3 regions of the Streptomyces sp. NBC_00457 genome follow, and region 1 is predicted to be linked to each of the others. Evidence: riboswitches for the same ligand, from Rfam matches in the RefSeq annotation. Region 1 holds a riboswitch; each other region holds the start of a gene.
The links. Region 1 has a riboswitch for cobalamin ahead of OG828_RS17635 (ribonucleoside-diphosphate reductase subunit alpha). Riboswitches for the same ligand answer to the same signal wherever they lie in the genome.
Positions count from the first base shown of each region.

Region 2: another riboswitch for cobalamin. It lies ahead of metE (5-methyltetrahydropteroyltriglutamate--homocysteine S-methyltransferase); the one in region 1 lies ahead of OG828_RS17635 (ribonucleoside-diphosphate reductase subunit alpha).
Region 3: another riboswitch for cobalamin. It lies ahead of OG828_RS33095 (FecCD family ABC transporter permease); the one in region 1 lies ahead of OG828_RS17635 (ribonucleoside-diphosphate reductase subunit alpha).

Region 1 covers NZ_CP107905.1:3,924,889-3,935,446, reverse strand. The annotation lists gene cyc1 (epi-isozizaene synthase) at 120-1,205, shown strand; gene OG828_RS17650 (bifunctional albaflavenone monooxygenase/terpene synthase) at 1,202-2,578, shown strand; gene OG828_RS17645 (GlxA family transcriptional regulator) at 2,583-3,548, opposite strand; gene OG828_RS17640 (ribonucleotide-diphosphate reductase subunit beta) at 3,766-4,779, opposite strand; gene OG828_RS17635 (ribonucleoside-diphosphate reductase subunit alpha) at 4,779-7,127, opposite strand; cobalamin riboswitch at 7,250-7,378, opposite strand; gene OG828_RS17630 (GNAT family N-acetyltransferase) at 7,432-7,938, opposite strand; gene mctP (monocarboxylate uptake permease MctP) at 8,060-9,691, opposite strand; gene OG828_RS17620 (DUF3311 domain-containing protein) at 9,688-9,942, opposite strand; gene OG828_RS17615 (YbdD/YjiX family protein) at 10,084-10,284, opposite strand; gene OG828_RS17610 (carbon starvation CstA family protein) at 10,256-10,558, opposite strand, start outside.
Region 2 covers NZ_CP107905.1:2,571,736-2,582,293, forward strand. The annotation lists gene OG828_RS11795 (hypothetical protein) at 1-715, opposite strand, end outside; gene OG828_RS11800 (hypothetical protein) at 743-2,002, opposite strand; gene OG828_RS11805 (glycosyltransferase) at 1,999-3,270, opposite strand; gene OG828_RS11810 (hypothetical protein) at 3,356-3,880, opposite strand; gene OG828_RS11815 (SigE family RNA polymerase sigma factor) at 3,891-4,397, opposite strand; gene OG828_RS11820 (class I SAM-dependent DNA methyltransferase) at 4,558-5,247, shown strand; gene OG828_RS11825 (SpoIIE family protein phosphatase) at 5,290-7,149, shown strand; cobalamin riboswitch at 7,148-7,373, shown strand; gene metE (5-methyltetrahydropteroyltriglutamate--homocysteine S-methyltransferase) at 7,525-9,843, shown strand; gene OG828_RS11835 (extracellular solute-binding protein) at 10,063-10,558, shown strand, end outside.
Region 3 covers NZ_CP107905.1:7,266,623-7,277,180, reverse strand. The annotation lists gene OG828_RS33120 (cupin domain-containing protein) at 1-150, opposite strand, end outside; gene OG828_RS33115 (hypothetical protein) at 403-618, opposite strand; gene OG828_RS33110 (hypothetical protein) at 615-821, opposite strand; gene OG828_RS33105 (helix-turn-helix domain-containing protein) at 938-1,771, shown strand; gene OG828_RS33100 (DUF397 domain-containing protein) at 1,753-1,941, shown strand; cobalamin riboswitch at 1,922-2,063, shown strand; gene OG828_RS33095 (FecCD family ABC transporter permease) at 2,111-3,163, shown strand; gene OG828_RS33090 (ABC transporter ATP-binding protein) at 3,163-3,930, shown strand; gene OG828_RS33085 (ABC transporter substrate-binding protein) at 3,943-4,935, shown strand; gene OG828_RS33080 (hypothetical protein) at 5,021-6,328, shown strand; gene OG828_RS33075 (chondroitinase-B domain-containing protein) at 6,436-10,203, opposite strand; gene OG828_RS33070 (DNA-binding protein) at 10,371-10,558, shown strand, end outside.

The sequences.
Region 1 (10,558 bases):
CATATGCGTTCCCAGATCGGTCAGTTGTGGTGCTGAATGGAAGTGCGGGGATACGCAACGGCGCACGCCCGGCACGGCGGGAGGGGTGTGTGCAACTGGCGGCTGAGAGGGGTTTGTTCGTGCATGCTTTCTCGCACAGCACCACATCGACACCGACGGCGGTCGCGGTCCCACCATCGCTCTCTCTACCGGTGATCGAGGCAGCGTTTCCCAGGCAACTCCATCCGTATTGGCCCAGGCTCCAGGAGAAGACCCGCACCTGGCTACTGGAAAAAAGGCTCATGCCGGCGGACAAGGTGGAGGAATATGCCGACGGCTTGTGCTACACGGACCTCATGGCGGGCTACTACATTGGCGCCCCCGAGGACGTCCTCCAGGCGATTGCGGACTACAGCGCGTGGTTCTTCGTCTGGGACGACCGGCACGACCGCGACATCGTGCACGGCCGGCCGGCCGCTTGGCGGCAGCTGAGGTTCCGGTTGCATACGGCCCTCGATTCCCCCGAGGACCATCTGCACCACGAGGACCCCCTGGTCGCGGGGTTCGCGGACAGCATGGTGCGGTTGTACTCGTTCCTGCCCGAAACCTGGAACGCGCGATTCGCCCGGCACTTCCACGCGGTGATCGAGGCGTACGACCGGGAATTCCGCAACCGTACCGAGGGAGTCGTCCCGACGGTCGAGGAATATCTCGCACTGCGCCGCCTCACTTTCGCGCACTGGATCTGGACGGATCTGCTGGAACCGAGCGCGGGACAGGAACTGCCGGACACCGTGCGGAAGCACCCGGTATACCGCCGGGCGGCCCTGCTGAGCCAGGAATTCGCCGCCTGGTACAACGACCTCTGTTCGTTGCCCAAGGAAATCGCGGGCGATGAGGTCCACAATCTCGGAATCAGTCTCATCAAGCATGAGGGGATGACACTGGAAGCGGCGATCAGGGAAGTGCGGCGACGCGTAGAGGGATGCGTCTCCGAATTCCTGGCCGTCGAAAAGAAGGCCCTGCGTTTCGCCGACGGGCTCGACGACGGAACGGTGCGGGGAAAGGAATTGAGCGCCGCCGTGCGGGCCTGCGTCGGCAATATGCGGAACTGGTTCAGCACGGTCTATTGGTTCCACCACGAGTCCGGCCGCTACCGGGTCGACTCCTGGGACGACCGGTCCACGCCCCCGTACGTCGACAACGAAGCGGCAGGTGAGAAATGACCGTCGAGTCCGTGAAGCCCGAAGCCCCGGACCATGAGGCATCGGAGCTGCGTGAGCCGCCCCTGGCGGGCGGTGGGGTCCCTGGTCTCGGCCATGGCCTCAAACTGGTCCGCGACCCGCTGGCCTTCATGGCCCGGCTGCGCGAGCACGGCGACGTCGTCCGGCTGAAGCTCGGCCCGAAGACGGTCTACGCCGTCACCACCCCGGCGCTCACCGGAGCGCTGGCCCTGAGCCCCGACTTCAAGATCGACGGCCCGCTGTGGGAGTCGCTCGAAGGCCTGCTCGGCAAGGAGGGCGTGGCCACCGCGAACGGCCCGCGGCACCGGCGTCAGCGCCGCACCATCCAGCCCGCCTTCCGGCTCGACGCCATCCCGGCGTACGGGCCGATCATGGAGGAGGAGGCGCATGGGCTGACCGAGCGCTGGCAGCCCGGCGAGACCATCGACTGCACGTCCGAGTCCTTCCGGATCGCGGTGCGGATCGCCGCCCGCTGTCTGCTGCGTGGCGATTACATGGACGAGCGGGCGGAGCGGCTGTGTGTCGCGCTCGCCACCGTGTTCCGTGGGATGTACCGGAGGATGGTCGTCCCGCTGGGACCGCTCTACCGGCTGCCTCTGCCGCCCAACCGCAAATTCAACCGGGCGCTGGCCGATTTGCATCTCCTGGTCGACGAGATCGTCGCCGAACGCCGGGCATCTGGTCAAAGGCCGGACGATTTGCTCACGGCGTTGCTGGAGGCGAAGGACGACAATGGCGACCCCATCGGGGAACAGGAGATCCACGACCAGGTCGTCGCGATACTCACCCCCGGCAGCGAAACAGTGGCGTCCACGATCATGTGGCTGCTGCACATGCTCGCGGAACAACCCGAACACGCGGACAAGGTGAAGGCGGAGGTCGAATCCGTGACCGGCGGCCGGCCCGTCGCATTCGACGACGTCCGTAAGCTCAGGCACACCAACAATGTCGTCGTCGAAGCCATGCGTTTGCGCCCAGCCGTATGGATATTGACGCGACGGGCGGTGACCGACACGGAACTCGGTGGCTACCGCATTCCGGCCGGGGCCGACATCGTGTACAGCCCGTACGCGATCCAGCGCGATCCGCTCTCGTATGGGCACAACCTGGAGTTCGACCCGGACCGCTGGCTGCCCGAGCGGGTCAAGGAAGTGCCGAAGTACGCCATGAGCCCCTTCAGCGTCGGCAACCGCAAGTGCCCCAGCGACCACTTCTCGATGGCCCAGCTGACGCTGGTCACGGCGGCACTGGCCACCAAGTACCGCTTCGAGCAAGTGCGGGGCTCCGACGACGGCACGCGGGTGGGCATCACGCTGCGCCCGCAGCGACTGCTGCTGAGGCCCGTGGCGAGGTGATGCGTCAGGCCGCTTCGGGGCCCCGGAATGTCCGCCGGTAGGCCTGCGGGGTGGTCCCGACCGACCGTACGAACTGATGGCGCAGCGCGGCCGCGGTACCGAACCCGGTGCGGGCCGCGATCGCGTCCACCGTCTCGTCCGTCGCCTCCAGCAACCGCTGGGCGAGCAGCACGCGCTGGCGCAGGATCCAGCGGTAGGGAGTCGTGCCGGTCTCCTGCTGGAAGCGGCGGGCGAAGGTGCGCGGCGACATGTGCGCCCGCGCGGCGAGCTGCTCGACGGTGACCTCCTCGTCGAGATGCTCCTCCATCCACACCAGTACCTCACCGACCGTGTCGCACTGCGACCGGGGCAGCGGTCGCTCGATGAACTGGGCCTGCCCGCCGTCCCGGTGCGGCGGTACGACCATGCGCCGGGCGATGGCGTTGGCGACCTCCGGCCCCTCGTCCTTGCGCACGATGTGCAGACAGGCGTCGATGCCGGCGGCCGTGCCCGCCGAGGTGATCACCGGGTCCTCGTCGACGTACAGCACATCGGGCTCGATGATCGCGCGCGGGAAGCGCCGGGCCAATTCGTCCGCCTGCCGCCAGTGCACCGCGCACCGCCGCCCGTCGAGCAGCCCGGCGGCACCGAGGACGAAGACGCCGGAGCAGACGCTGAGCACCCGGGCGCCCCGGTCCGTGGCCCTGACCAGGGCGTCGAGCAGCTCGTCCGGATAGTCCCGGCCGATGTAGTCGCTTCCCGCCGGTACGGCGATCAGATCCGCCTCGTCGAGCCGCTCGAGCCCGTACGGCGTGGAGACCGTGAACCCGGGGACATGGGTGCGCAGCGCGGGTCCTTCCGCCGAGACGACCGCGAAGTCGTACACCGGCAGCCCCTCGTCGCTGCGGTCGAGGCCGAAGACCTCACAGACCACACCGAGTTCGAAGGGGTGAACTCCGTCGAGCAGGGCGACGGCCACGTTCTTCAGCATGCTGCCAGTGTGCCACCGCCGTGGCAGTAATTCGAGGGTGCATGACAGTCCTGCCACTGTCAGGAGTGTCATGCCAGTACGAGACTTACCGCATGAACACATTCCTCGAACTCATGGCCCTCGTGATTCTCTTCTCCCTCCTCGGCGGTCCGGCGATCGTGGGGGCGCTCCACGACCGCCGGATCGACCGACAACTGAGGGAGGCGGAACGGAAGACTCAGAAGTCCTCGTCCAGGTCGACGGTGCCCTCCACCGCCACCTGGTACGCCGAAGGACGCCGCTCGAAGAAGTTGGTGAGTTCCTGAACCCCCTGCAACTCCATGAAGGAGAAGGGGTTCTCGGAGCCGTACACCGGAGCGAAACCGAGGCGACTGAGTCGCTGGTCGGCGACGCACTCCAGGTACTGCCGCATCGATTCCGTGTTCATCCCCGGGAGGCCGTCACCACACAGGTCGCGCGCGAACTGCAGCTCGGCCTCGACGGCCTCCCTCAGCATGTCGGTGACCTGCTGCTCGAGCTGGTCGTCGAAGAGCTCCGGCTCCTCCTTGCGGACCGTGTCGACCACGTCGAACGCGAAGGACATGTGCATCGTCTCGTCGCGGAACACCCAGTTGGTGCCGGTCGCCAGGCCGTGCAGCAGACCCCGGCTGCGGAACCAGTAGACGTACGCGAAGGCCCCGTAGAAGAACAGGCCCTCGATGCACGCCGCGAAGCAGATGAGGTTGAGCAGGAAGCGGCGCCGGTCGGCCTGCGTCTCCAGGCGGTCCAGCTTCTCGACCTCGTTGATCCACTTGAAGCAGAACCCGGCCTTCTCGCGGATGGACGGGATGTTCTCCACGGCGTCGAACGCGGCGGCCCGGTCCTCCGGATCGGGGAGGTAGGTGTCCAGCAGCGTCAGATAGAACTGGACGTGGACGGCCTCCTCGAAGAGCTGCCTTGAGAGATACAGGCGCGCCTCGGGGGAGTTGATGTGCTTGTAGAGCGTCAGCACCAGGTTGTTGGCGACGATCGAGTCACCCGTCGCGAAGAAGGCGACGAGTCGGCCGATCAGGTGCTGTTCGTCGGGCGTGAGCTTGGCGAGGTCGGTGACGTCCGAGTGGAGGTCGACCTCCTCCACGGTCCAGGTGTTCTTGATGGCGTCCCGGTAGCGCTCGTAGAAGTCGGGGTAGCGCATGGGGCGCAGGGTCAGCTCGAAGCCCGGGTCGAGGAGATGCTGGTTACGGGTGGTCATTACTGGCAGGCCTCGCAGGACTCGGGGTTTTCCAGGGAGCAGGCGACGGCGTCTTCAGAGGTCACCTGCTGGACGGGGAGCGTCGCCTGTGCCGCGCGGGCGATGCGGGTCGCCGGGCGGGAGCGCAGGTAGTACGTCGTCTTCAGCCCGGACTTCCAGGCGTACGCGTACATCGAGGAGAGCTTTCCGATGGTCGGCGTCTCCAGGAAGAGGTTCAGGGACTGGGACTGGTCCAGGAAGGGGGTTCTGGCGGCGGCCATGTCGATCAGTCCGCGCTGCGGGATCTCCCACGCCGTGCGGTAGAGCCGCCGTACGTCCTCGGGGATCCAGGCGAAGTCCTGCACCGAGCCGTTCGCCTCGCGCAGCGCCTCGCGGGTGCGGGCGTCCCAGACGCCGAGTGCCTTGAGTTCGTTCACCAGGTACGAGTTGACCTGGAGGAACTCGCCGGACAGGGTCTCGCGCTTGAAGAGGTTGGAGACCTGCGGCTCGATGCACTCGTACACACCGGCGATGGACGCGATGGTGGCGGTGGGCGCGATGGCCAGGAGCAGCGAGTTGCGCAGGCCGACTTCGGCGATGCGTTCGCGCAGGGCCGCCCAGCGCTCGGGCCAGGTCAGCTCGACGTCGTAGTGGTCGGGGTGCAGGACACCCTTGGCGGTACGGGTCTTCTGCCAGGCGGGGAGGGGGCCGTTGCGCTCGGCGAGGTCGGCGGAGGCCTCGTACGAAGCCAGCATGATGCGCTCGGCGATGCGGGTGGAGAGGGCCTTGGCCTCGGGTGAGTCGAAGGGCAGGCGCAGCTTGAAGAAGACGTCCTGGAGGCCCATCGCGCCGAGGCCCACGGGACGCCACTTGGCGTTGGACCGGCCCGCCTGCTCGGTCGGGTAGAAGTTGATGTCGACGACGCGGTCGAGGAAGGTGACGGCGGTGCGGACGGCCTCGTCCAGCCGCTCCCAGTCGATGTCCCCGTCGTTCACGAACGCGCCGAGGTTGACCGACCCCAGGTTGCACACCGCCGTCTCATCGTCGTCCGTGACCTCCAGGATCTCCGTGCAGAGGTTGGAGGAGTGGACGACATGGCCGGGCTCGGCGGTCTGGTTGGCGGTGCGGTTGGCGGCGTCCTTGAAGGTCATCCAGCCGTTGCCGGTCTGCGCGAGGGTGCGCATCATGCGGCCGTACAGATCACGGGCCGGGATGGTCTTGCGCGCGAGCCCCGCGGCCTCCGCCTTCTGATACGCGGCGTCGAACTCCTCGCCCCACAGGTCGGTCAGTTCGGGCACGTCGGCGGGGGAGAAGAGGGACCACACGCCGTCCGCGTTGACCCGGCGCATGAACTCGTCCGGGACCCAGTGCGCCAGGTTCAGATTGTGCGTACGGCGGGCGTCCTCACCGGTGTTGTCGCGCAGCTCCAGGAACTCCTCGATGTCGGAGTGCCAGGTCTCCAGGTACACCGCCGCCGCGCCCTTGCGCCGGCCGCCCTGGTTCACGGCGGCGACCGAGGCGTCCAGGGTCTTCAGGAACGGGACGATGCCGTTGGAGTGCCCGTTCGTGCCGCGGATCAGTGAACCGCGGGCGCGGATGCGGGAGTAGGCGATGCCGATGCCGCCGGCGTGCTTCGAGAGGCGGGCCACCTGGTGGTAGCGGTCGTAGATGGAGTCCAGCTCGTCCTTGGGTGAGTCGAGGAGGTAGCAGGACGACATCTGGGGGTGCCGGGTGCCGGAGTTGAAGAGGGTGGGGGAGGAGGGGAGGTAGTCGAGGCGGCTCATCAGCCCGTAGAGCGCGGCGACTTCGTCGACGGAGCGGGCGGTGTCGTCTTCGGCCAGACCTGCGGCGACCCGGAGCATGAAGTGCTGGGGCGTCTCGATCACCTTGCGGGTGATGGGGTGCCGGAGGAGGTAGCGGCTGTGCAGGGTGCGCAGGCCGAAGTAGCCGAAGCGGTCGTCGGCCGCAGGGTCGATCAGGTGGTCCAGGCGGGCCGTGTGCAGCCGTACGAACTCGGCGGTGCGGTCGGCGATGAGGCCCTCGCGATGGCCGACGGCGACCGACTCGGAGAACGACGTGACACCCTGCGAGGCCGCCTCGGCGGCGATGCCGATCGTCAGGAGACGGGCGGCCAGCCGGGAGTACACGGGGTCCTCCGAGATGAGGCCGGCCGCGGCCTCGGTGGCCAGCTCGCGCAACTCCGACTCGTCCGCCCGGGCCGACCTGCCGCGCAGCGCGGCGGCGGCGACCCGGCCGGGGTCGGCGTCGGGGAGGTCGGCGGTCAGCTCGGTCAGGGTCCGCAGCAGTGCGGTTCCCGGACCGTCGGTGTCCTGGATCGCTGAGGCCGGTTCGGCTGGCGCGATGGTCACGTGGGGCTCTCCCTCGCTCGGCACGGGGCCTTGCGGAGGGCAGGGGGCAGCACACGAGCGCACATGGCGTCGCGCCCACCGGCCCATTCCACGAGGCCCGGACGTCGGGCGCACCGGCCGGGTGGCCGGGCGCGCTGTCGGCAGGTCCTCGGACTGACTCCCATACGTGTATGAACACGCATGAGTACACCGTTGCGGGACAGTTCCGGATTCGCACCGGATTCCCCTGCGGCGACAGCGAGCATGAGCATACATCTTGTGCCCGGCTCCGGTGACACCCCTACATGTTGTGTCGCGGTCGGCTTCAGAGCGTCAACTGATAAGTGAGGAGAGTGAACTCGGGCTGCTCCGGGATCGGGTTCCAGTCGCGTTCCGGGGCTCGGGTGAAGCCGAGACGTTCGTAGATGCGGTGGGCTGCGTGCATCGAGGGCTGGGTCGACAGGACCATGCCGGTGCAGCCGTCCGTCGCTTTCGCCCGCTCGACGCACGCGCGGACGAGGGCCTCTCCGGCGCCCCTTCCGCGGGCCGCCCGGGCCACGGCCAGCATGCGGATCTCCGCCTCTCCGGGGCGGGCGAGTTCGGCCATGGGGCCGGGGGAGGGGACGAAGGTGACTCCGCCGAGGAGTTGGTCGCCCTGTGTGGCTACGAGAACGTCGGCCGCGGCGGCGCGCTTCGCCACGTCCTTCAGCTCACCGAGGTACCAGTCGCTCTCGCCGAAGGTCAGGAGGCCGTCCTGGAGGTAGGCCTGGGCTGTGATGTCGCCGAGGGTTCCGTATTCGGTGGGTTCTACGCGCCGGATCACTATGTCCATGCGGGTGAGTGTGCATGAAGAGCGGGCCGCCGTGGTGCTTGATTTCGGCGGCCCGCTGCGGGTTCGTCGTGGCTGGTCGCGCCCACGCGGCGGAGCCGCAAATCGATACAGCCCCGCGCCCCTAATGGGGCGCTGCAGCCGCCGTAGCCGGCGGCAGTTCCGTCTTGACTCCCGGGTCGCCCGCCTCGCCTGTGTAGTCCTCCGGGCTTGTCTCGTCCACGCCCTCGGGGGCCTTCATCGCCTTGAGGGCGAAGGTGAGGACGACCGTCACCAGCACGTTCAGGACGAACGCCGTGAGGCCGATGTAGCCGATCTCGCCGATGCCGGGGATCTCCTTGTTGGAGCCGCCGAAGTGGTCCTGGGTCGGGGAGGCGACGCCGTACGCGGCGACCGTGCCGTAGATCATGCCGACCGCCCAGCCGGCGAGCAGGGCCCAGCGGTGGAACCAGCGGGTGAAGAGGCCGCCGACCAGGGCCGGGAAGGTCTGGAGGATCCAGATGCCGCCCAGCAGTTGGAAGTTGATCGCCACCGTCTTGTCCATGGTCAGGACGAAGACCAGTGCGCCCACCTTCACCAGCAGGGACACCAGCTTGGAGACCTTGGTCTCCTGCGCCGGTGTGGCGTCCGGCTTGATGAAGTCCTTGTAGATGTTGCGGGTGAAGAGGTTGGCCGCCGCGATGGACATGATCGCCGCCGGCACCAGCGCGCCGATGCCGATCGCCGCGAAGGCCACGCCCGCGAACCAGTCGGGGAACATGGTCTCGAACAGCTGCGGGATCGCCAACTGGCCGTTCTCCACCTTGATTCCGGCCGCGATCGCCATGAAGCCGAGCAGACCGAGCAGGCCCAGCATCAGCGAGTACAGCGGCAGGATCGTGGAGTTGCGGCGGATGACGTCACGGCTGCGGCTGGAGAGCACGGCCGTCACCGAGTGCGGGTACATGAACAGCGCGAGCGCCGAGCCGAGGGCCAGGGTGGCGTACGTCCACTGGGTCGCGTCGCCCGGGACCGTCGCACCGCGTGGCGCGCCCGTCGCCGGGTTGGTCTGGCTGAACGCGGCGCTCGCCTTGGCGAAGATGTCGTCGAACCCGCCCAGCTTGATCGGGATGTAGATGACCGCGACCGCGATGACGATGTAGATCAGCGCGTCCTTCACGAACGCGATCAGCGCAGGCGCCCGCAGACCCGAGGAGTACGTGTACGCGGCCAGCACGCCGAAGGCGATCAGCAGCGGCAGGTCCTTGATGAACCAGTTGGTGTCCTCGCCGCCGCCGACGCCCATCACGTCAAGGACGGCCTGGATGCCGACCAGTTGGAGCGCGATGTACGGCATCGTGGCGAGGATGCCGGTGACGGCGACCGCCAGTGACAGCCCCTTGGAGTCGTAGCGGCCCCGGACGAAGTCCGACGTGGTGACGTAGCCGTGCTTGTGCGAGACCGACCACAGCCGCGGCAGGAAGACGAACATCATCGGGTAGATGAGGATCGTGTAGGGCACCGCGAAGAAGCCGGCCGCGCCCGCCGCGTAGATCGCCGCCGGTACGGCGACGAAGGTGTACGCCGTATACAGGTCGCCGCCGAGCAGGAACCAGGTGATCCAGGTGCCGAACGAGCGCCCGCCCAGGCCCCATTCGTCCAGGGTCTGGTCGTTCGCGGCCCTGCGCCAGCGCGAGGCCAAGAAGCCCATGACCGTGACGGCCACGAAGAAGAGGATGAAGACGGCGAGTGCGACGCCGTTCACGCCGTCCTTCACTTTCCGGCACCCCCCTTGCGTGCCCGCTGGTCACGCTGCCACAGCTTGTACGCGACCATCGTCAGCACGGTGGAGAGGACCACCCAGGCCATCTGGTACCAGTAGAAGAACGGGATGCCGATGAAGGCCGGGTCTTCCTTCGCGTACGAACCCACCCACAGCATCGCCACGAAGGGCGCGAATAGGCAGAGCGCGATGACGACCCTGGCGGGTGTCACCGTCCCTCTGTTCACTTCCGATGTTTGTGACATCCGCCGGCTCCGTCCCCTCACTGATCACCTGTGTAACGCGCAGGCAATCTAGGTCACGGTGTCGCGAAAGCGGAAGGCCTCGTCCGCATTCCGGGCGCGATCCTCACCGGGCATCCTCATTCGGGGGCTCACCAGGCGTGTTCAGCAGCAGCGGAAGCCCTGGCGCGGGTCCTCCTCCTGCCGGTCCGTGCGCATCCGCTCGAAGTCACGCCGGGACGGCACCTCGGCCTGAGGGTGGTCTTTCCGTACGTGCGCGACATAACGGTCGTACGCCGACTCGTCGGTCAGCTCCCGCACGTACCAGCGCACGCCCCTAAGAGCCCGTGCCACTGCCGACCGCATCGCGCTCCTCCTCCTTCTCCTCCCGGGTCGGGATCAGCCCGGCCGGGGCGACGATCTTGGACTCGACGTACGGTGCCTCGCTCAGCGTGGACAGGGCCGGGCGGCGGACGTGCCGGACGCAGACGCGGGTCGCGTCGACGATCACGACGACGATCAGGAGCGCCAGGATCCCGGTGAGGACGCCGTCCACCGTGGAGTTGGTGACCACGGTGCGCATGTCGTCCATCGACTTGGCGGGCGCCAGCACCTCGCCCCGGTCGATGGCGTCCTGGAA
Region 2 (10,558 bases), 1.4 Mb from region 1:
CGCGGCGGTCGTCCCGGGCCAGCAGGAACTCGACGAGGATCGCGGCGGCCAGGAACAGCCCGCTGACCCGGGTGGTGGTGGCCGCTGCGCCGAGCAGGCCGGCGAGGGGCCAGTTGCGGTTCTTCGCCGCGAGCCAGGCCGGCAGCGCGAACGCGAGGAAGAGCGCTTCGGTGTATCCGGCGGCCAGGAACACCGCGGTCGGCGACAACAGCAGGAAGGTGACGGCCCGTTGGCCCGCCCGGGCACCGTCCGGGTGGCCGAGCCCGGCGATCCGGCCCAGCGCCACCACCGCCACGGCGCCGCTGACCAGGGAGATCAGCAGCCCGGCCACGGTCCAGTCGGGGATGACGGTGTGTACGGCGCGGAGGGTGAACGGGAAGCCCGGGAAGAAGGCCACCCGGTTGTCGGAGGCGGGGTCCATCCCCGGGAAGGAGCCGAAGTACCCGTATTCGGCTATGTGTCGGTAGTGGGCCCAGTCCCACCGCTCCCAGTGGGACAGCCACGGGGCCGGTGACTTGGCGTCCCCGTCGGCGGGGAACAGCCACGCGGTGCAGTAGGTGACGAGCCACAGTCCGAGGCGGGTGAGGGCGTAGAGCCGCAGCACCCGGCGGTCCGCGGGGGTCAGCCGGTCGAGCAGTCGCCGCCGTGGTGGGGCGGCACGAGGCACTTTCCTTACGGGACTTGCGACGTTCCGTTCGGGCAGGGTCGCGGTCATCGTGCATCCATTCCTGGGTCCGCCGGGTTACGGGACGCCGAGTTCGAAGAGGACGTAGCCCGCGTAGGAACCGGAGGCCACCGCGGCTATGGAGAGCACCGTGAGCTGGAGGCGCAGGCTGAGCCGGCGCAGCGCCAGGGCGAGCGGGATGAACAGCGGGAACGCCGGGAGCAGATAGCGGGAGACGTTGCCGAAGATCTGCTGGCTGCCCAGGACCAGGGCGAGGGTGACGGCGGTGTAGACGACCAGGACGGCAGGCGGGCGCAGCCGGATCAGCAACGGGAGGAACACGGCCGCCAGCAGCACCACGCAGACGCCGACGATGTCCGCGTAGGGCCAGGCGAAGAGGTAGTCCTTGTGGCCGACCGGGACGGAGGTGAGGACGTCGAGGGTGTACTTGCCGTAGTCGAACTCGTGGGCCCAGGCGCCGGATTGGAGCTTGAAGTAGCCGCCGTAGTCGCCCATGCGATGGCCGACCCAGAGCAGGTAGGCGAAGAGGCCGAGGGGGGCGACGGCCACCGCCGCGAGTGGGCGCAGGATGCCTTCGTGGCGCCGGTGCCGGTGGATGGCGAGGAGTGCGGCGACGGCGAGGGCGGCGATCAGGGCGCCGGCGGTGGGGCGGTTGAGGCCGGCCGCGCAGGTGAGGAGGCCGGCGGTGAGCCAGTTCCGGCGCATGACCGCGTAGCAGGCCCAGGCGGCCAGGGCGACGTAGAGGGAGTCGGAGTAGACCGCCCACTCCACGCCGGAGCCGGGCCAGACGGCGAACAGCCCGGCCGCGGTCAGCCCGGCGCGCGGGCCGCCGAGGTGCGCGGTGACGGCGTAGATCCCCAGGGCGGCGGCGAAGGAGGCGACGACCGAGACGAGCAGTCCGGCGCCGAAGGTGCCCAGGCCGGTCACCTCGGAGACGAGCCGCATCAGGGCCGGGTAGAGCGGGAAGAACGCCGCCGAGTTCCCTTCGAGGGTGATCAGTCCGGTGGCTCCGGGGATCGGGCGGAGTTCGGGGTGGTAGCCGTGCGCGGCGATCTGCTGGTACCACCAGCCGTCCCAGGTGCCCAGGACGTCCCAGGCGTGGGCGCCGCCGCCGAAGCGGGGGTTCTTCTTCCGGAAGTCACCGGCGGAGTCCAGCAGGTACATGAAGACGGAGAAGCCGATGAGCTTCAGTACGCCGTACAGCGCCAGCGGCGGACCGTAGCGCACGGCCAGGCGGTGCAGCCGCTGCCGGCGGTCGGGCACGACGGGGTGCGGGGGTGCGGTGTGGTCGGGAACGACCGTGAGCGTCGTGTTCATCGGGCGGTCCGTCCCAGGGAGCGAGGGGTACGGGTGGCACGGGCTGCACGGCTGCTGAAGACCCAGGCCCGGAAGAGCAGGAACCGCAGCAGGGTCGCAGCGAGGTTGGCGGCCACCAGGACGGCGAGTTCGATGCGGTGATCGGCGGTGGGCGCGATGTGGTGCAGGGCCGCGAGTGATCCGCTGGTGAGCGCCAGGCCGACACAGAAGGTGACGAGGCCGCGGGCCTGGTGACGCAGGGCGCCGCCGCGGCCGCGCAGCCCGAAGGTGAGCCGCCGGTTCGCGGCCGTGTTGGCGACGGCGCAGGCCAGCAGCGCCACCGCGTTGGCGGCCTGGGGTCCCAGCGGCGGACGCAGCGCCGCGTACAGGATCAGATAGCAGAGGGTGCTCACCGCTCCTACGGCCGCGAAGCGCACCAGTTGCGTGAACAGACCGGGCGCCGGGGCCTCGGCTCCCTGGGACGGTTCCGCCGACGGCAGGGTGCCGCGGGCCAGTGCGCGGCCGATCCGGGCGATGCCCCGCAGGTCGGCCAGCGCGGTGGCGAGGATGTCCACCCGGCTGTCGGGGTCGTCCACCCAGTCCACCGGCACCTCGTGGATCCGCAGCCCCGCCCGCTCGGCGATCACCAGTAACTCGGTGTCGAAGAACCACGCGGAGTCCTCGACCAGGGGCAGCAGTTGCTCCGCGACCTCGCGCCGCACCGCCTTGAAACCGCACTGCGCGTCGGAGAAGCCCACGGCGAGCGTGGAGCGCAGCAGCACGTTGTAGCAGCGGGAGATGATCTCCCGCTTGGGGCCGCGCACCACCCGGGAGCCGTGGGCCAGCCGGGTGCCGATGGCGATGTCGGAGTGCCCGGAGATCAGCGGGGCCACCAACGGGAGCAGCGCGGCCAGTCCGGTCGACAGGTCCACGTCCACATACGCGAGCACCGGGGCCCGGGACCGTGACCAGGCCGCCCGCAGCGCGCGGCCCCGCCCCTTCTCCTCCAGCCGTATCCAGTCCGTCTCCGCCAGCTCGCCGGCCAGCCGGGCGGCGATCCGTGGCGTGGCGTCGGTGCTGGCGTTGTCGGCGACGGTGATCCGGAACGGGTACGGGAACGTCTCCCGCAGGTGCGCGTGCAGCCGTCGTACGCTCCGCTCCAGATCGGCCTCCTCGTTGAACACGGGCACGACCACGTCCAGGACGGGCTCCGGATGGTGCGCGGGGAGCGGGGCGGGGCGGGGCAGCCGGTCCCTTCCCATGAAGGCGATCGTCCCTGCGTTTGTCATGGTTCGTCCTTGTCTGTACTCCGGCGCAGGGCGTGCGGAAGGCACACGCGGCGCGGGGTGATCGCTGGGGTGGTCGAGTGGGGTTCTAGTCGGCCGAACCGATGAAGGACGACTCGGGGGCCGACGGCTCCCCTGTCTCCGGCACGCCCTGTGTCGAAGTGGGTGACGGACTGCTCTCGCCCGTGGCGCCGTTATCCGTGGCGCCCACGGACGGATCCCCGGAGTCCGAGGTCGCGCCCCCCGCCGACGCGGGGGGTGCGGTGGTGGGCGCGTACGAGTCCGCCGAGCCGGTCGGGGACGAGGACGGGGACGAAGTCGCGGTCGGCGACGGGCCCGGCGGCGAGGTCTCGCTCGCCGGGGACGACGGACTGACGGCGGGCCGCGGGTTGGGAGCGCTGGGCTCGTCCCTGACCTGGCCGTCGGGCAGCAGGAACAGCCCGATGCCGAGTCCGGCGACCGCCAGTACGGAGCCGACGGCCGCCTGTGCCGCGCGGACCCGGCGCCGTGCTCGTACGCCCGCCCGCAGACGGTCCTGATACTTCGGTTCGTAGGGGGTGTGCTCCTGGGTGTCGCGCATCAGCTGCGCCAACTGCCGCTCGAAGTGATCCATGACTTCTCCCTCACCCCACCGGCTCGATGACATCGGCCAGCAGCCGGCGCAGCCGCGCCACTCCACGCGAGGCGTGCGACCGGGCCGTACCGACCGGGCAGCCCAGCACCTGGGCGACGTGCGCCTCGGGCAGGTCCTGGTAGTAGCGCAGCACCACCGCGGCCCGCTGCCGGGACGGCAGTTGTGCCAGCGCGGCCTCCAGCCGGGACCGCTCCGCCACGGTCGCGGACACGTCACCCGTCACCGCCACCTCGGGCAACTCCTCCACGGGGCGCTCGCCCCACCAGCGCCGCCGGGCCGAGCGAGCCGCCGCTCGCGACAGCACCTTGCGCACGTAGGCCTCCGGTGCCTCGTCGGCGATCTTCGGCCAGACGAACCACAGCTTGACCAGGGACTCCTGCAACAGGTCCTCGGCCCGGTGCCGATCGCCTCCGGTGAGCAGACGCGCCAGATGGAACAGCCCCGACCAGCGGGCGGCCACGAACTCGTCGAACTCACCGGCCCGATCTTGTTCCATCCGCGCTGTCCCCAGTTCTCGCCGGCTCGCCTACACAAGGGAGAAGGCACTGACAGCCCCTTCACGCTGCATTCACAGCCGGTGATCTGGATCACACCGAAGCATGCACATAACCAGGCGAATATGAAAAACTGCCGCATAAGGCACCCGAGGAGACCCGGTGAGCAACCCTGGCGACAGGCTCGACTACGGAACGCTACGACCCGACCGCACCGGTCAGGCCGAGGCGTTCGACGCCATCGGCAATCGCTACGACGAGGCCTTCCCGCACAAGGAAGGGCAGGTCGCGGCGGCCGCATGGCTCATCGGCTCGCTGCCGGCCGGGTCCCGGGTGCTGGACCTGGGGTGCGGAACCGGGCTCCCGACCGCGCGCCAGCTGGCGGAGGCGGGCTTCGACGTGGTCGGGGTGGACCTGTCGGACGGGATGGTCGCGCTGGCCCGCGACCATGTGCCCACCGGGGAGTTCCATCAGGCGGACATCGCGGACCTGCGGCCCGGCGGCCCCTTGGACCTCGGGCGCTTCGACGGCGTCGCCGCGTTCTTCTCCCTGCTCATGCTCCCGCGCGCGGAGATCCCCCTGGCCCTGCGCACCGTCCGTCATCTGCTGCGTCCCGGCGGCCTGTTGGCCCTGTCGATGGTGGAGGCCGATGTGGACGACTTCTCGATCCCCTTCATCGGAAGGAGCATCCGCGTCTCCGGCTACCTGAGGGACGAACTGCGCGAGGTCGTCGAGACGGCGGGCTTCGAGATCGGCGACGAGTCCTCGTACACCTACGCTCCGGCGGCCGCCGACATCCAGCCCGAGGTACAGATCTTCCTGCACTGCCGGCGCACGCCCGACGACTCCTGAACCGCTCGCCGGGGCGCGGGCCGCACGCCCGGAAGGACACGCATGACGAAGCAGCTCGGAACCGGTGACGACACCGGGGGTCCCGCGCCCGGTGCGCGGGAATCCGCTGCGTTCATGCATCGGCCGCAGCCGTCCGGCTCCGACAACCGCGGGGTGACCGTGCGCCTGCCGGCCGCCGAGGCCCCCGCCGGACCCGACGCCACCCCGCCGCAGACCGACAGGCTCCGCTATCTCGACGCCGCGACCCGGCAGATCGCCCGCGGCATGAATCTCGACGAGACGCTGTACGAACTGTGCCGCGCGGCCGTCCCGGCGTTCGCCGACACGGCGTTCGTCCATCTGTACGCCCCCCTGCCGATAGGCGACGACATCGGCGCCGCCCCCGAGATCCTGCGGCTGCACACCGTGGACCACGCGTCCCTCCGGGCCCCCGCCGGCCAGGGCTCCGCATCACCCGCGCCGAGCGCGCACACCCTCCAGGCGGCCGAGGTCGTCCACCCGGCCACCACTGGACTGCTCGCCAAGCTGCTCCAGGACGGACGGCCGGTGTTCGGCAGCGACCCGGGCGTCGCCCCGGCGGCGGCCGAGCTGCTCGGGAGGGTGCACATGCCCCGGTCGGCACCGCCCGGGCGACGGCTGATCATCGCCCCGCTGCACGGCCGCAACCACGCCCTGGGCAGCGTCGTCCTGATCCGCGGACCCGACCGGCCCGACTTCACCGGCGACGATCTGCTGGTGGCCTCCCAGCTCGCCACCCACACCGCCCTCGGGCTGGACAAGGCGATGCTGTACGAACGTGAGGCATCCGTCGCGGACACGTTGCAGCGCACGATGCTCCCGCCGTCGCTTCCGGAGCCGCCCGGGGTCCGGCTGGCGAGCCGCTATCTGCCGGCCTCGCGGACCGCGCAGGTCGGCGGGGACTGGTACGACGCGATCCCGCTGCCCGGCAACCGCGTGGCCCTGGTGATCGGCGATGTGATGGGCCACTCCATGACCTCGGCCGCGATCATGGGCCAGCTGCGGACCAGCGTGCAGACCCTGGCCGGGCTCGATCTGCCCCCGGACGAGGTGCTGCACCACCTCGACGAGCAGGCGGGACGCCTGGGCAGCGAGCACACCGCGACCTGTCTGTACGCGTTGTACGACCCCGTACTGCACCGGCTGATCGTCTCCAGCGCCGGACATCTGCCGCCGGTGCTGCTGCGTCCCGACGGCGGCGTGGAGGTGCTGGACGTCCCGCCCGGAGCGCCGATCGGTGTCGGCAGCGGCGGATTCGAGTCCGTCGAGACCCACGCGCCGACCGGGGCGACGCTGCTGCTGTACACCGACGGCCTGGTCGAGTCCCGCGACTCGGACGTCATGACCGGCGTGGAGCGGCTGTGCGCCCGGCTGCGCGCGACTGGTTCAGGATCCGCGCCGCCGACCCTGGAAGGCCTGTGCGACCAGGCCCTCGGCACCCTGGGCTCCGGTGGCCGCGACGACGACATCGCGCTGCTCGCGGCCCGGTTCGAGGGCATCCTGCCGGAGACCGTCGCCTACTGGTACATGGCTCCGCGCCCGCAGACCGCCCGCCAGGCCCGCCGGCTGACCCGCAGGACCCTGCACGGCTGGGGCCTCGACGACCTCCTGGAGTCCACCGAGCTGATGGTCAGCGAGGTGGTCGCCAACGCCGTGCGCTTCGCCTCCCGCCCGATCACCCTGCGGCTCCTGTGCACGGACGTGCTCCGCTGCGAGGTCGGCGACGACTCCCCCGTGGTACCGAGGATGCGCCACGCCCGCCTGAGCGACGAGGGCGGACGCGGGCTGTTCCTGGTCGACCAGCTGTCAGAGCGCTGGGGGGCAACTCGGGTGAGCACGGGCAAGGTTGTGTGGTTCGAGCAGCCACTTCCTCCCGCGGGTTAAGCTGGCCGACGCAGCTGGTTCGCCCCGTCCGCCAGGCGGGATGCGTCGCAAGAGGGAACCCGGTGAAATTCCGGGACTGCCCCGCAGCGGTGAACGGGAACGACCGCCGTCATACGCACTGGGTCCGTGAAACGGGCCTGGGAAGCGACGGCCAGTAGATGTCTCTCGTACGACGACGAGACGTGCCCGTGAGTCCGAAGACCTGCCAACTGCCCGTGTGCGAACCACTCGTGCGCGGACATCCCGGTGACCTCGAGGGCGGGTCGGCGTACCACCGAGCGGACGGCCAGTGGCCGTTGCCGTCCGGTCGGTCACCCTTCGCGTTCTCGTCCCGTCTCCGGGATCTCTGGGATTCATCTCGCGAAGGAGATCTCCGTGACAAGCAAGCCCGCAGCCGCGGCAGCACGGGCCACCGTGTACGGCTACCCCCGCCAGGGCCCGCGCCGGGAACTGAAGAAGGCGATCGAGGGCTACTGGAAGGGCCGCGTCACCGCCGACGCCCTCCGCGCCACCGCCGCCGAACTGCGCAGCGGCAACTGGCGGCAACTGTCCGGCGCCGGCATCCACGAGGTGCCGACCGGTGACTTCTCGTACTACGACCACGTCCTCGACACCACCGTCATGGTCGGCGCGATCCCCGAGCGGCACCGCGCCGCCGTCGAAGCGGACGCCCTGGACGGCTACTTCGCCATGGCGCGCGGCACCCAGGACGTGGCGCCGCTGGAGATGACGAAGTGGTTCGACACCAACTACCACTATCTGGTGCCGGAGTTGGGCCCGGACACGGTGTTCACCGCGGACTCCGCCAAGCAGGTCACCGAACTGAAGGAAGCCCTCGCCCTGGGCCTGACGGCGCGTCCGGTCCTGGTCGGCCCCGTCACCTACCTCCTGCTCGCCAAGCCCGCCCCCGGCGTGGCCGCCGACTTCGACCCGATCACCCTCCTCGACCGGCTGCTCCCGGTGTACGCCGAGGTCCTCGCCGACCTGCGCGCCGCCGGCGCCGAGTGGGTGCAGCTGGACGAGCCCGCCCTCGTCCAGGACCGCACCCCGGCCGAACTGAACGCCGCCGAGCGGGCGTACCGGGAGCTCGGCGCCCTCACCGACCGGCCGAGGCTGCTGATCGCCTCGTACTTCGACCGGCTCGGCGACGCACTGCCGGTGCTGGCCAAAGCCCCCGTCGACGGACTCGCGCTGGACTTCACCGACGCCGCCGCCGCCAATCTGGACGCCCTCGCCGCGGTCGGCGGGCTGCCCGGCAAGCAGCTGGTCGCCGGTGTCGTCGACGGCCGCAACATCTGGGTCAACGACCTGTCGGCGTCGCTCACCACGCTCGGCACCCTTCTGGGCCTGGCCGACCGGGTCGACGTCGCGGCCTCCTGCTCCCTGCTGCACGTCCCCCTCGACACGGCGGCCGAGCGGGACATCGAGCCGCAGATCCTGCGCTGGCTCGCCTTCGCCCGGCAGAAGACCGCCGAGATCGTCACCCTCGCCAAGGGCCTCGCCCGCGGCACCGACGCGATCACCGCCGAACTCGCCGCCAACCGCGCCGACCTGGCCTCCCGCGCCAACTCCCCCATCACCCGCGACCCGGCCGTACGGGCCCGCGCCACGGACGTCACCGCCGCCGACGCCCGCCGCTCCCAGCCGTACGCCGAGCGGGCCGCCGCCCAGCGCGCCCACCTCGGCCTGCCGCCGCTGCCGACCACCACCATCGGCTCGTTCCCGCAGACCGGCGAACTGCGCGCGGCGCGGGCGGACTTGAAGGCGGGCCGGATCGACACGGCCGGCTACGAGGACCGGATCAGGGCGGAGATCCAGGAGGTGATCTCCTTCCAGGAGAAGACCGGCCTGGACGTCCTGGTGCACGGTGAGCCCGAACGGGGCGACATGGTCCAGTACTTCGCCGAGCAGCTCACCGGCTACCTCGCCACCCAGCACGGCTGGGTCCAGTCCTACGGCACCCGCTACGTCCGCCCGCCGATCCTGGCCGGCGACATCTCCCGTCCCGAGCCGATGACGGTGCGCTGGACGACGTATGCCCAGTCCCTCACCTCGCGCCCCGTCAAGGGCATGCTCACCGGCCCGGTCACCATGCTCGCCTGGTCCTTCGTCCGCGACGACCAGCCGCTCGGCGAGACGGCCCGGCAGGTCGCGCTGGCGCTGCGCGACGAGGTGAACGACCTTGAGACGGCCGGAACTTCGGTGATCCAGGTCGACGAACCGGCCCTGCGCGAAACGCTGCCGCTGCGCGCCGCCGACCACCCCGCCTACCTGGCCTGGGCCACGGAGGCGTTCCGCCTCACCACCAGCGGAGTGCGTCCGGACACCCAGATCCACACCCACATGTGCTACGCCGAGTTCGGCGACATCGTCCAGGCCATCGACGACCTCGACGCGGACGTCATCAGCCTGGAGGCGGCCCGCTCCCATATGCAGGTCGCCCGTGAACTCGCCGGCCACGGCTATCCGCGCGAGGCCGGACCCGGCGTGTACGACATCCACTCCCCGCGCGTGCCGAGCGCCGAGGAGGCGGCCGAACTCCTGCGCACCGCCCTGAAGGCGATCCCCGCCGACCGGCTGTGGGTCAACCCCGACTGCGGCCTGAAGACCCGCGCCTGGCCGGAGACCCGTTCCTCACTGGAGAACCTGGTCGCCGCGGCCTACACGGTCCGCGCCGAACTGCCGACACCCTGACCACCTGCCTCCCCACCGGCCGGGGCGCCCCGTGCGCCCCGGCCGGATTCAGCACACGACCCCGCAGCAGAGGTGATTGCACATATCGGGACGAATGGATTTCGCTACAAGTTCCGAAATTATTCGTGACGGGTGCGCCACTTGGCCGAAATGCGCGCTCCATACCTTCCTGGAATCGCACCTCTGCCCTCAGTGCCTTCAGGAGACAGGAGCCCCCGCGTGCCACATTCCCTGCGCCGCGGCGCCCTACGGCTGACCGCCGGTATAGCGCTCATCTGCACCTTCGCCCTTGCGGGCTGCGGGCGCGGCGGTGACACCGCCGCGACGGGCACCGCCGAGCCCGTCGACGACTCTCCGGCCACCGGCAGCGTCGATGTCTGGGCCGCCCAGGGCGACGCCGATGTGCTCGAGAAGGTCATCGAGCCCTTCAAGGCCGACAACCCCGACGTCAAGGTCAATTTCACGCTGATCCCGAACGGCGAGTACTACACCAAGCTCCAGTCGGCGGTCGCGGCGGGCAAGGGACCCGATGTCGCCCAGTTCTTCCCCGAGTCGCAGGCGCAGTTCCTCGATCCGTCGATCCTGCAGCCCGTGCCGGACGGACTCGTCGACAAGGGCACCTTCTTCAAGAGTCTCTGGGACGCGGGTGTCGTCAAGAACGTGGCCTATACGGTCCCCTGGTACGCCTACACCTACGCGCTCGTCTACCGCTCCG
Region 3 (10,558 bases), 3.3 Mb from region 1:
GGTGGACCCGTTCGGCGACACCTCGAACTCGGTGAGGACGAAGCGGTCCGCGCCGTCCGGGGTGTCGATCAGTTTGCGGTGCGTCGTTTCCTTCGCTCCCGGTTCCCTTACGATTTCCGCCTTCACATCGGTTCGGTGCACGCGTTTCATCGGCCGCCTTTCCGCTCTGAGGGACCCGTCATCCGGTGATTCGGAGCCTCGTTCGGAAAGCGACTCTAGGGCTGACATTAGAAAACCCTCTACGGACAACCGTCACCGCATATCCGTGACAATCACCCATTACCGACCGGGACATGTGCCCACCCGACGGGGACATCCACCCAGGGGGCCATCACCGGCCAGTGCTCAGCCGGAATTCGGGGGTGGCCGGCATATCGCCGGCCACCCTGGGTGAGCGGCCCCTCAGGGGATCTCGCCACGGCTGCGTGCGTTGGCATAGGCCGTGGCGGCACTGAGCCGCTCGGCGGGGGTGGCATGCCGTACGACGCTTGGCTCGGCGTCCCACTCCTTGCCGCCGCCGTACGGTCTGAGTTGTACGTATGGACCCTCGTGCCCCATGACGAGGCCGACCCGTCCAGTGCGGGTGTCCACCACGTACGACCCGACCGGCGGCTTCATCGCAGGACCGCCGCGAGTCGCTGCGCGGCCTCGACGGAACAGCCGCCCGGTTCGACGAGCGGACATGGGGTCTCCCGCGCGAGACTTGCCGGGTCGAGCCGCAGGGACGGCAGAATGATTCCTGCGTTTTCCAACGCTGCCCGCAATTCTTTCACTGCTTCCTCCGCCTCTTCGACGCAGAGCGCCGAGTGCTGTGCCTTCACGTGGTTCCCCTCCCATTTCGGGTTTTACGCTTCGCATCTCAAGGATCGCGCACCACATCTACACTCGGCAGGAGTCTGTGCTCTACAAGTGCGGGGCAGCACAAGGGGGTTGAACTGTGGCCAACGGTTCACGTCAGGCGGCATGGGAGTTCTTCGGCACGGAACTGAAGCGGCACCGGGAGGACAGGGGGCTCACTCAGGTCGAGTTGGGGGCGCGCGTCTTCGTCTCGGGCGCCTATATCGGCCAGTTCGAGCAGGCGATTCGAAAGCCGCAGCTGGATATCGCCCAGCGGATTGATGAGGTGCTGCAAACCGACGGTATTTTCGAGCGGGCGTGGCGCAAGCTCATCGACGACAAACGCTATGCCGATTACTTTGCGGCCGTCGTGGAACTGGAGCGGACGGCAACGAAGATTGCGGAGTTCGCGCCCACCGTGGTGCCGGGGCTGTTGCAGACCGCCGCCTACGCACGGGCGGTCACCATCGCGGCCAATCCGTTCGTCACCGACGAGTACGAGGAGGAGAAGGTTACGGCCCGCCTGGAGCGCCAGCACATCCTCAAGGACGCTACAAGGCCGGAGTATTGGGTGATCCTGCATGAGGGGGTGCTGCGCCCTCCGGTGGGCGGGCCGGAAGCCATGGCCGAACAACTGGAGCACATCGCAGGGCTGATGCGGGAGCGCAAGGTGTGGGTGACTGTGGTGCCTTTCGCGGCTGGAGCGCATGCATCGATGGGCGGGTCCATGAAGCTCATGGAGTTCGAGGACGCGCCTCCGGTCGCCTATACAGAGACGGAGTATTCGGGGACGCTCATCGACGACCCGGCCATGGTGAAGCGCACCCAGCGCACATACGATCTGCTCAGGGGCACCGCACTGTCGCCGTCGGCGTCCCTGGCCCTGATCGAATCGGCGGCTGAGGACTTCAGACGATGCGCGAGTACGACCTGAGCAACGCCCACTGGCGCAAGAGCAGCTACAGCAACGGGCAAGGCGGCGACTGCGTCGAGGTCGCCGACGGAGTCCCCGGCGTCGTACCGGTCCGGGACAGCAAAGTCGCCGACAGCCCCGTCATCCTCCTCGGCGCCACCGCCTGGGCGGCCTTCGTCCGCGCCTGCTAGTCTCCCCGAGCCTCCTGCGGGGGAAGTCCGGTGAGAGTCCGGCGCTGACCCGCAACGGTGTGTGCGTGGGCCCCTGGGGCCGACGTGCAAGCCCGATTACCCGCAGGCGGTTGCCCAGCCCATTGACCGCTCGCCGAGGACTGCGAGCCGAGGCGAAGGACCGCCGAGCGTGCGCCTCTCCCCAGGCCGAATATCCGTGCCGCTGTTGGCTGTCGCCCTTGCGGTCATACTCCTTGTCTCCCTTGTCGCCGGTGTCGGGCTGGGGGCCGCCGGCGTCGGCTGGGGTGACGTCCTCCGGTTCCTCGGGGCCGGGTTCACCGGCGGAACCATCCCCGCAGGGGACGCGGCGTCGTACACCATCGTCTGGGAGATCCGGCTGCCGCGTGTCGTGCTGGCCGGCGTCGTGGGGGCGGGGCTCGCGACCGTCGGGGTGGCTGTGCAGGCGATGGTGCGTAACGCGCTGGCCGATCCGTTCGTGCTGGGGATTTCGTCCGGTGCCGCCGTGGGGGCCAACGCGGTCATCCTGCTCGGGGCGTTCGCGGGGCTCGGGGTGTGGGCGCTGTCGGTGTCGGCGTTCTGTTCGGCGCTGGTGGCGATGGCGATCGTGTACGCCGTGGCGCGTTCCGCGACGCACGGGCTGACGCCGCTGCGGCTGATCCTGACGGGGACGGCGCTGGCGTACGGCTTCGAGGCGCTGACCACGGTGATGGTGTTCGGCGCGGCCCGGGGTGAGGCGGCCCGGTCGGCGATGATGTGGCTGCTGGGGAGTCTGGGCGGGGCGACGTGGCCACGGGTGCCGATCGCCGCCGTGACCGTCGTCGCCGGGTGGGTGTGGCTGCGGTGGCGGGCTCAGGCCCTGAACGCGCTGGCGATGGGGGACGAGACGTCGGCGACGCTGGGGGTCCAACCGGGGCGGCTGCGGCGGGAGTTGTTCCTCGTCACGGCGGCGGTGACCGGGACGGTAGTCGCGGTGAGCGGGGCCATCGGGTTCGTCGGGCTGATGGTGCCTCATGTCGTACGGATGCTGGTGGGCGCCGATCACCGGCGGGTACTGGCCGTCGCGCCGCTCGCCGGGGCCGTACTGCTGGTGTGGGCGGATGTGCTGTCCCGGCTGCTGCTGGCGCCCGCGGAGTTGCCGGTCGGGGTGATCACGGCGGTGGTCGGCGTCCCGGCCTTCCTGCTGCTGATGCGGCGCGGCGGCTATGCGTTCGGGGGGCGCTGATGCGGCTCGATGTGGAGGGCGTGACGGTCGAGGCCGCCGGAAAGCGGCTCGTCGACGAGATCAAGCTCAGCGTGGACAGCGGGGCGTTCGTGGGGCTCGTCGGGCCCAACGGGAGTGGAAAGTCGACGCTGTTGAGGTGCGTGTACCGGGCGCTGCGGCCGGCGGCCGGGGTCGTACGGCTGGACGGGGACGACGTACACACGCTGGATCCTCGTGCCACCGCACGGCGACTGGCCGCGCTGCCGCAGGAGTCGTCGTCGGAGTTCGACTTCACCGTCGCCGAGGTGGTCGGGATGGGGCGGTTGCCGCACCGGGGACGTACGGCGGCGGAGGACCGGGCGATCTGCGCGGAGGCGATGCGGTCCACCAGCGTGGAGCATCTGGCCGCCCGTGGCTTCCTGGCCCTGTCCGGCGGCGAGCGGCAACGCGTGCTGATCGCGCGGGCGTTGGCGCAGCGCCCCCAGGTGCTGGTCCTCGACGAACCGACCAACCACCTCGACATCGCCCACCAGTTGGACGTGCTGTCCCTGGTCCGGGCGAGCGGCCTGACCGCGCTGGCCGCGCTGCACGACCTCAATCTGGCCGCCGCGCACTGCGATCTGCTGTACGTCCTCTCGGCGGGCCGGGTCGTCGCGTCCGGGCCGCCGCACGACGTCCTGCGCCCCGACCTGCTCGCCGAGGTGTTCGGCGTGCGCGCACATCCCGTACGGCATCCGGAGACCGGTGCCGTGCAGCTGCTCTTCGACCTTCTCCCGCCGTCCGACTGAGGAACTCCCCACATGCGTAAGCCAGTTGTCGCCGCCGCCGTCTGCCTCGCCGTGCTCAGCGCGGGCTGCGGTGCCGAGGTCGAGCCCTCGCCGGACTCGAAGGCCGCGTCGTCCGTCACGCTCACCAACTGCGGGCGCAAGGTGACGTACGACAAAGTCCCGGAGCGGGTCGTCACCAACGACGTCGGCATCACCGAGCTGATGCTCGCGCTCGGCCTTGAGGACCGGATGGCCGGGTTCGCGATGCCCGACGACAAGGGGGACCTGGGCGGCGTGCCGTGGAAGGACGGCTACGACAAGGTGACGTGGCTGTCGAAGGACCAGCTCACCAAGGAGAACGTCCTCGACGCCCGCGCCGACTGGGTCTTCGCCGGCTGGAACTACGGCTTCCGCGAGGACGACGGCTTCACCCCGGACGCCCTGCGCAAGCTCGGCATCCCCTCGTACATCCTCACCGAGTCCTGCCGCAACGGCCGTACGGAGTCCTCGCGGGGCATCATGCCGCCGCTGGACGCGCTGTACGAGGACCTCACCAACCTGGGCAAGCTGTTCGGCGTGGAGAAGCGGGCGGCGGCGCTGATCTCCGACTTCAAGCGCGAGGTGGCGGAGGTGAAGGCGAAGGCCCCGTCCGCTTCCCCCAAGGTCTTCCTCTACGACAGCGGCGAGGACCAGCCCTTCACCTCCGGCCGCTACGCCGCGCCCGACCAGATCATCAGCGAGGCCGGCGGGGTCAATGTCATGCACGACCTCCAGGACTCCTGGACGACGGTCGGCTGGGAGACCGTCGTGGAACGCAACCCGGACGTGATCGTGATCTGCGACTACGGGGACGTGAGCGCGGAGCAGAAGAGAAAGTTCCTGCTGTCGTACGCCCCGCTGCGGAACGTGTCGGCCGTCAAGCACAAGCGGATCTTCACGCTCGACTACGTCGACCTGGTGGAGAGCCCGCGGAACCCGTCTGCCATCACCCGCCTCGGGGAGTACCTGCGGACGACGACGCCCTGACTCGGAGGCCGGGACCGGTCCCGGCCCGCCCATGGTCGAATCTGCGCCCGTCAGCAGTGCAAGGTCACGGAACGCGGAGAGTCGGATGAGAAGTCGAAGTCCGGTACGTGCAGGTGTCATCGCTCTGGCTGCAGTGGCTCTGCTGGCCGCGTGCACCGGAGGATCGAGCGGGGAAGGCGACAGTCCTGCGGCCTCCGGCTCGCCCACCCGCAAGGCCCTCGACCTCAGCGGCGATCCACGGGCCGCGGCGCCCTTGGCGTTCGAGAGCAAGGCGGCCCATGTCCTGCCGACCGGCCCGAAGGGCTTCCCTCCCCTCACTCTGTACGGGCGTGCGGCCTGGCTCACGCACGCGTCCGGCCTGACGATGTACAACCTGGCCACGGGTAAGGCCGTCACCGACATCAAGACCCAGAACACGCCCACGTACGACCTGCCTGCGCCAGGCGATCTGAGCAAGAAGCAGGCCGAGATGATACGCAGCCGCGTGTCGTTCCCTGTCCCGGTGGAGATCGGCGGAGTACAGGCCGTGGTCGCCGCCGTGCCGGTCAAGCTCGCCAAGCAGGGCAGCGGTTCGGCGCAGGCCGGGTTCGAGGTGATCGCCGCCCGGGCGGACAACGGCAAGCCGATCTGGCGGCTGCCCGTGGACATCTACGGTGACCCGGCCGGCAAGCTCGGCGCGCTCGTGGTCGAGCCCGGGGACGGCGTGGTGAGCGTCACCTGGACGGAGGACGACTACACGACAGGCAGCTTCGCTGTCTCCCTGGACGACAAGCAGCCCCAAATGCTGTGGCAGCGTGCGGACTTCTGGACTGTCGCCGGATACGGCGACGCCGTTCTGGGCTTCCGTGAAGAGCCGGACGAGCAGTACTCGGTGGCCGGCGTCGCCGCGTCCAGCGGCCGCGACCTGTGGGTCAAGGGGCTGCCCGCCGGAGCCACCTGGGCGGTCAAATCGAACGACACGCCCTTGGCCAAACTCGACGACGACAGCAAGCAGGCGCGGCTGATCGAGATCGCGACCGGCGACTTCGTCCTGTCCAAGCAGGCCGGACTGACCAAGGGCATGAGCTGCCTGCACGGCGACGGCGGCACCGTCCTGCTGTGCTCCTCGAAGCAGGACGGGGCGCTCGCGGTGGACAAGACCGGCAAGGTCCTGTGGCGCCGGGCGGCGGGGGACGGCCCGGGCAAGTGGAACGCCACCGTGGAAGCCGAGTTCAAGGATCGGTTCTACGCCAAGGGCAAGGACGGAGCGTTCGTCGTCGACGGGCGTACCGGACGAACGGTCAGCGCAGACGCGGGGATTGTCCCCGATCGCGTCGACGCCTACGCCGCGCTGGTCTACACGGACAAGGGCACGGAGGTCCATCTCCCTAGCGCTCCGGGGGTGCCGCGATAGGTCGTTGAGCGGCTGCGGCTGCGTCGTGGCTTGTCGCGCAGTTCCCCGCGCCCCTTCGGGGCACGACCGGTGGCGGGGTTTACCCGCCACCGGTCCTTTCGCGCGTTCTACGAGGCGCCCGGGCCGACGTCCGTCGCGGTGAGCGGGGTTCGTGTGACCGGGGACGTGGACCGTTCGTCGGCGCCCGCGTCGATGGTGCCGGCTCGGGGCTGGCCGTCCATGTCGTCGGTCACGAAGGCGTGGCCGCCGGTGCCGGTGTCGATCGCCGGGCTTCCCGGGCCGATCCGGTAGAGCGATCCGTCGGAGGCGAGCAGCGGGTCGACCGCCCTGACGGAGCCGGAGGGCAGGGACACGCCGACGGTCGCCGATCCGGTCGGCCACGCGATGTTGCCGGCGTAGGTCATGTTCACGGGTTTCTTGACCTCGTTGAGCAGCTTGCCCCGGCTGCCCGTGATGACGTTGTCGGCGATGACCGAGTCGACCGGGGCGAGGTTGTAGTTGGCGCCGATCTCGATGTTCGACACGTTGTTCACGAAGGTGTTGTTCACGACGGTCGCCCGGTAGACACGCCAGTGCGCGTTCAGCGCACCCGAGGTGTCCACGTCGCCGCCGTCGATCTGCAGCGCGGCGTCGAAGCCGCTGCCGGTCAGGCCCTCGAAGTAGTTGTTGTAGATCTTGTGGTCCTGGCCGTAGATGCGGATCCCGCCGGTTCCCGCCTTGCCCTCCCCGAAGAAGAAGTTGCCGTAGAACTCACCGCGGTTTCCGTGCCGTTGGGACAGGACGCCCTGCGAGGCGCGGAAGGTGTTGTGGCGGACGATGTTGTCGTTGCTCTTCACGGAGACGATCTCCGGGTCACCGTCGCACCTCTCGAAGAGGTTCGACTCGACGACGGTGAATCCGCTCGACTGGGACATGCCGCTCCAGCCGACCCGGACGGCCTCCATCTCGTTCGCCACGCGGGGGCCGATGTCTCGGAAGTGGTTGTGGTCGATGCGGTCGTGTTGTGACTGCTGCGTCCCGGACCCGTCGATGGTGATGAAGTTCCCGGGCTGGTGCTTCTCCTCGAACAGGCTGTGATCGATCCGGTTGTGGTGGCTGTTCTCACCCTGGATGATCACCCACTTCAGCGAGGACTCCCCCTCCGTCAGCCGGAAGTGGTTGCGGGTCAGCCGTACGTTGTTCGAGCTGGTGATCTTCAGGGTGTTGCTGTTCGTGAACTTCAGCCCCTGGAAGGTGACGTAGGAGGAGTTCGCCACCTCCAGCTGCCCGTCGCCGATCACCGCCTTGCCGCGGTTCTCCGCGACGACGGTGATGGGCTGGGCGGCCGTTCCGCTCTTGCCGGTCAACTTGCCGATCGAGTACGTGCCGTCCGCGAGGACGATGCGGTCGCCGGAGCGCGCGTCGCTGAACGCGCTCTTCAATGCGGTGGAGTCCGAGACGCGGACCGTGCGGACGGGGGCCGGGTCTGTTGGGTCGGTCGGGTCCGTTGGGTCGGTCGGGTCCGTTGGATCTGTCGGATCCTCGCCGCCGTCACCGCCCCCGTCGGCTCCGTAGATGTCGGTCTCGGTGATGCTGGTCCAGTCGTTGACCGTGTTGCCGTGGCCGACGATCCTTACGTAGCGGGCCGAGGCGTCGGCGAAGTCGTACTTCTGCTGCTCAAGTGTGCTGCCGCTGCTGGTCTTCCGGGCCAGCATGGTCTTCCACGACGATCCGTCGTCGGACAGCTGGACGTCGAAGGTGTTCGTCCTGCTGTTCCCCTGGTGCCAGGCGACGGACGCCGACCCGACGGTCTTCGGCGAGCCGAGGTCGTAGCGGATCCACGCCCCGTCGCCCTGCGACGACCAGCGGGTGCTCAGGTTGTTGTCCAGGGTGTTGGCGGGGACGTTGCCGTCATCGGGACTTGCCGTGACGCCCGCGACCTGAACCGGGGAATCCCCGGAGGGGTCCTCGCCCGCCGCGTCGACGTCGTACGTCCGGACCCAGTCGACCTCGAACACGGCCGGGCGCGGAACGCTGTTTTTGGCGAAGTTGTCCAACTGGATGACGAGGTTCCCCAGGGGCATGTCCTGGATGTTCCCCCGGTCGGCGTTCGCGCCGTCCGCCAGCCGGAACCATTCGACACCGTCGACGTAGCCGACCAGCGCCTTGGACGTCCACTCGAACGCGAAGTTGTGCCACTTCGTCATGTCCACGGGGCAGTGGTCTTCTTGTTCCTTCTTGTCCGACGGGCTCTTCGGGTAGTGCAGGAACGCCCCGAGGCACTGCGCGTCGGGGTCCGAGTACTCGACCCAGTCGTACTCGCCGTTTTCGAACCGGTCGCCCGCGGTGGGCCAGATCAGGTGCAGCGGGTGGTAGGGCACGCCCTCCGGGCCGGTGTTCCGTGAGCGGGACCGGATTTCCCACCGGCCGTACTGGGTGGGCTCGTGCTGCCTGATCCACCCCGTGTCGCCGTTCGCCTCACCGCGCATGGTCATGATGCCGTCGGCGACGGTGCTGTTCTTCCCGCACCGGCGGCCGTTCTTTTCGTGGCCGTCCCAGCATTGGGGTGTGCCGCCGACGCTGCCCGACGGTACGTCCCACTTCGCGGGGTCGACCGGGCCGGTGTAGTCGAACTCGTCGGATATCGGCAGCGGGTTGCCCCAGCCGTACCGCTTGGCGGCCTCGGTCGAGTCCCCGTCGCCGCCGTCACCATCGCCGTTGCCGTTGCTGTGCGTGACGTTCAGATCGTAGATCTTCACCTGGCCGTAGTTGTCGGCGCTGCACGGCTCCGAGTTGCCGCAGTTGGCCTGCGTGTACGCGCCCGCCTTGAAGTAGGCGCCGGAGAAGTCCTTCGACAGCGTGGTCTGCAGCACGCCGTTGTAGTACGCCTTGATCTTGCCGTCGCTGACCACGAACTTGGCCTCGAACCTGGTCCCCAGCTGGTAGTTGTCCTCCACCAGCTTGTGATCCTTGGTATCGCCGTCGGTGACGTAGAGCTTCTCGCCCTCCAGACGGAAGACGCTGAGGTCGTCGGAGCCGCCGTGGATCTGGCCGGCGACGACGTTCGGGGTCTCCTTGGGAACGTCCGTGATGGCCTGGTCGATCACCATCGTGTGGGTGCCGGACGTGGACGACCAACTCGCCTTGGTCTCCCCCGAGTCCGTCATCTCCCGCAGCTCCGAGCGGGGGTACTTGGAGCCGCTGGTGGTGACGCCGTTGACCGGGGCGCGGAACCGGACGGCCGCGCACTCGTCGGACGTGGTGAACCAGGGATCGTTCGCGTAGGTGTCGAGTTCGGGTTGGTAGACGTTGGTGGGGGACTCCTCCTCGCCCACCGGCAGCCCGATGTACCAGTTCGTCAGGTCCAGCACGTCGGCCGGGTACGCGCAGGAGCCGCCGCCACCGCCGCCGGTGCCGTCGGCTCCGTAGATGTCGGTCTCGGTGATGCTGGTCCAGGCGTTGACCGTGTTGCCGTGGCCGACGATCCGCACGTAGCGGGCCGAGGCGTCGGCGAAGTCGTAGCTCTGCTGCTCAAGTGTGCTGCCGTTGCTGGTCTTCCGGGCCAGGACGGTCTTCCACGACGATCCGTCGTCGGACAGCTGGACGTCGAAGGTGTTCGTCCTGCTGTTCCCCTGATGCCAGCCCAGCGACACCGACCCGACAGTCTGCGCCGAGCCGAGGTCGTACCGGATCCACGCCCCGTCGCCCTGCGACGACCAGCGGGTGCTCAGGTTGTTGTCCAGGGTGTTGGCGGGAACGTTGCCGTCATCGGGACTCGCCGTGACGCTCTTGACCTCCAGCGGAGAGGTGTCGGCGGCCGACGCGACCGGGTGGAACACACCCGAGACTCCGACGGCGACCGCACCCACTAACAGCGCATGACACATGCGTCTCATAGGGCCCTCGCTTCCGTGAGGTGGCGCACCGTGGGGTGGTGCACCGAATGCGGAGACACTGTGTCTGTCCTGTGACGGGAGGGGTCCCGTTCCGCCCGCGGCCGAAGTGAACAGGTTGTTTACAATGCTTAGTTGACATCAAGTCGTGTGCATCTCATGCTCATCTCATGCCTTCGACTCCTGACCAGCAGTCCGATCTCTTCACGCCTCCGCAGCCGGAGCAGGCGCGGGCACACCGCGTCTACGCGTCCCTGTTCCGCATCGCCGAACGTCACGCGGCCACTGACAAGCAGCGCCACCGGCAGGTTCATCCTTCGGTCCTCGGGCCGCACGAGGCCGTCAGGCTTGTGTCGTT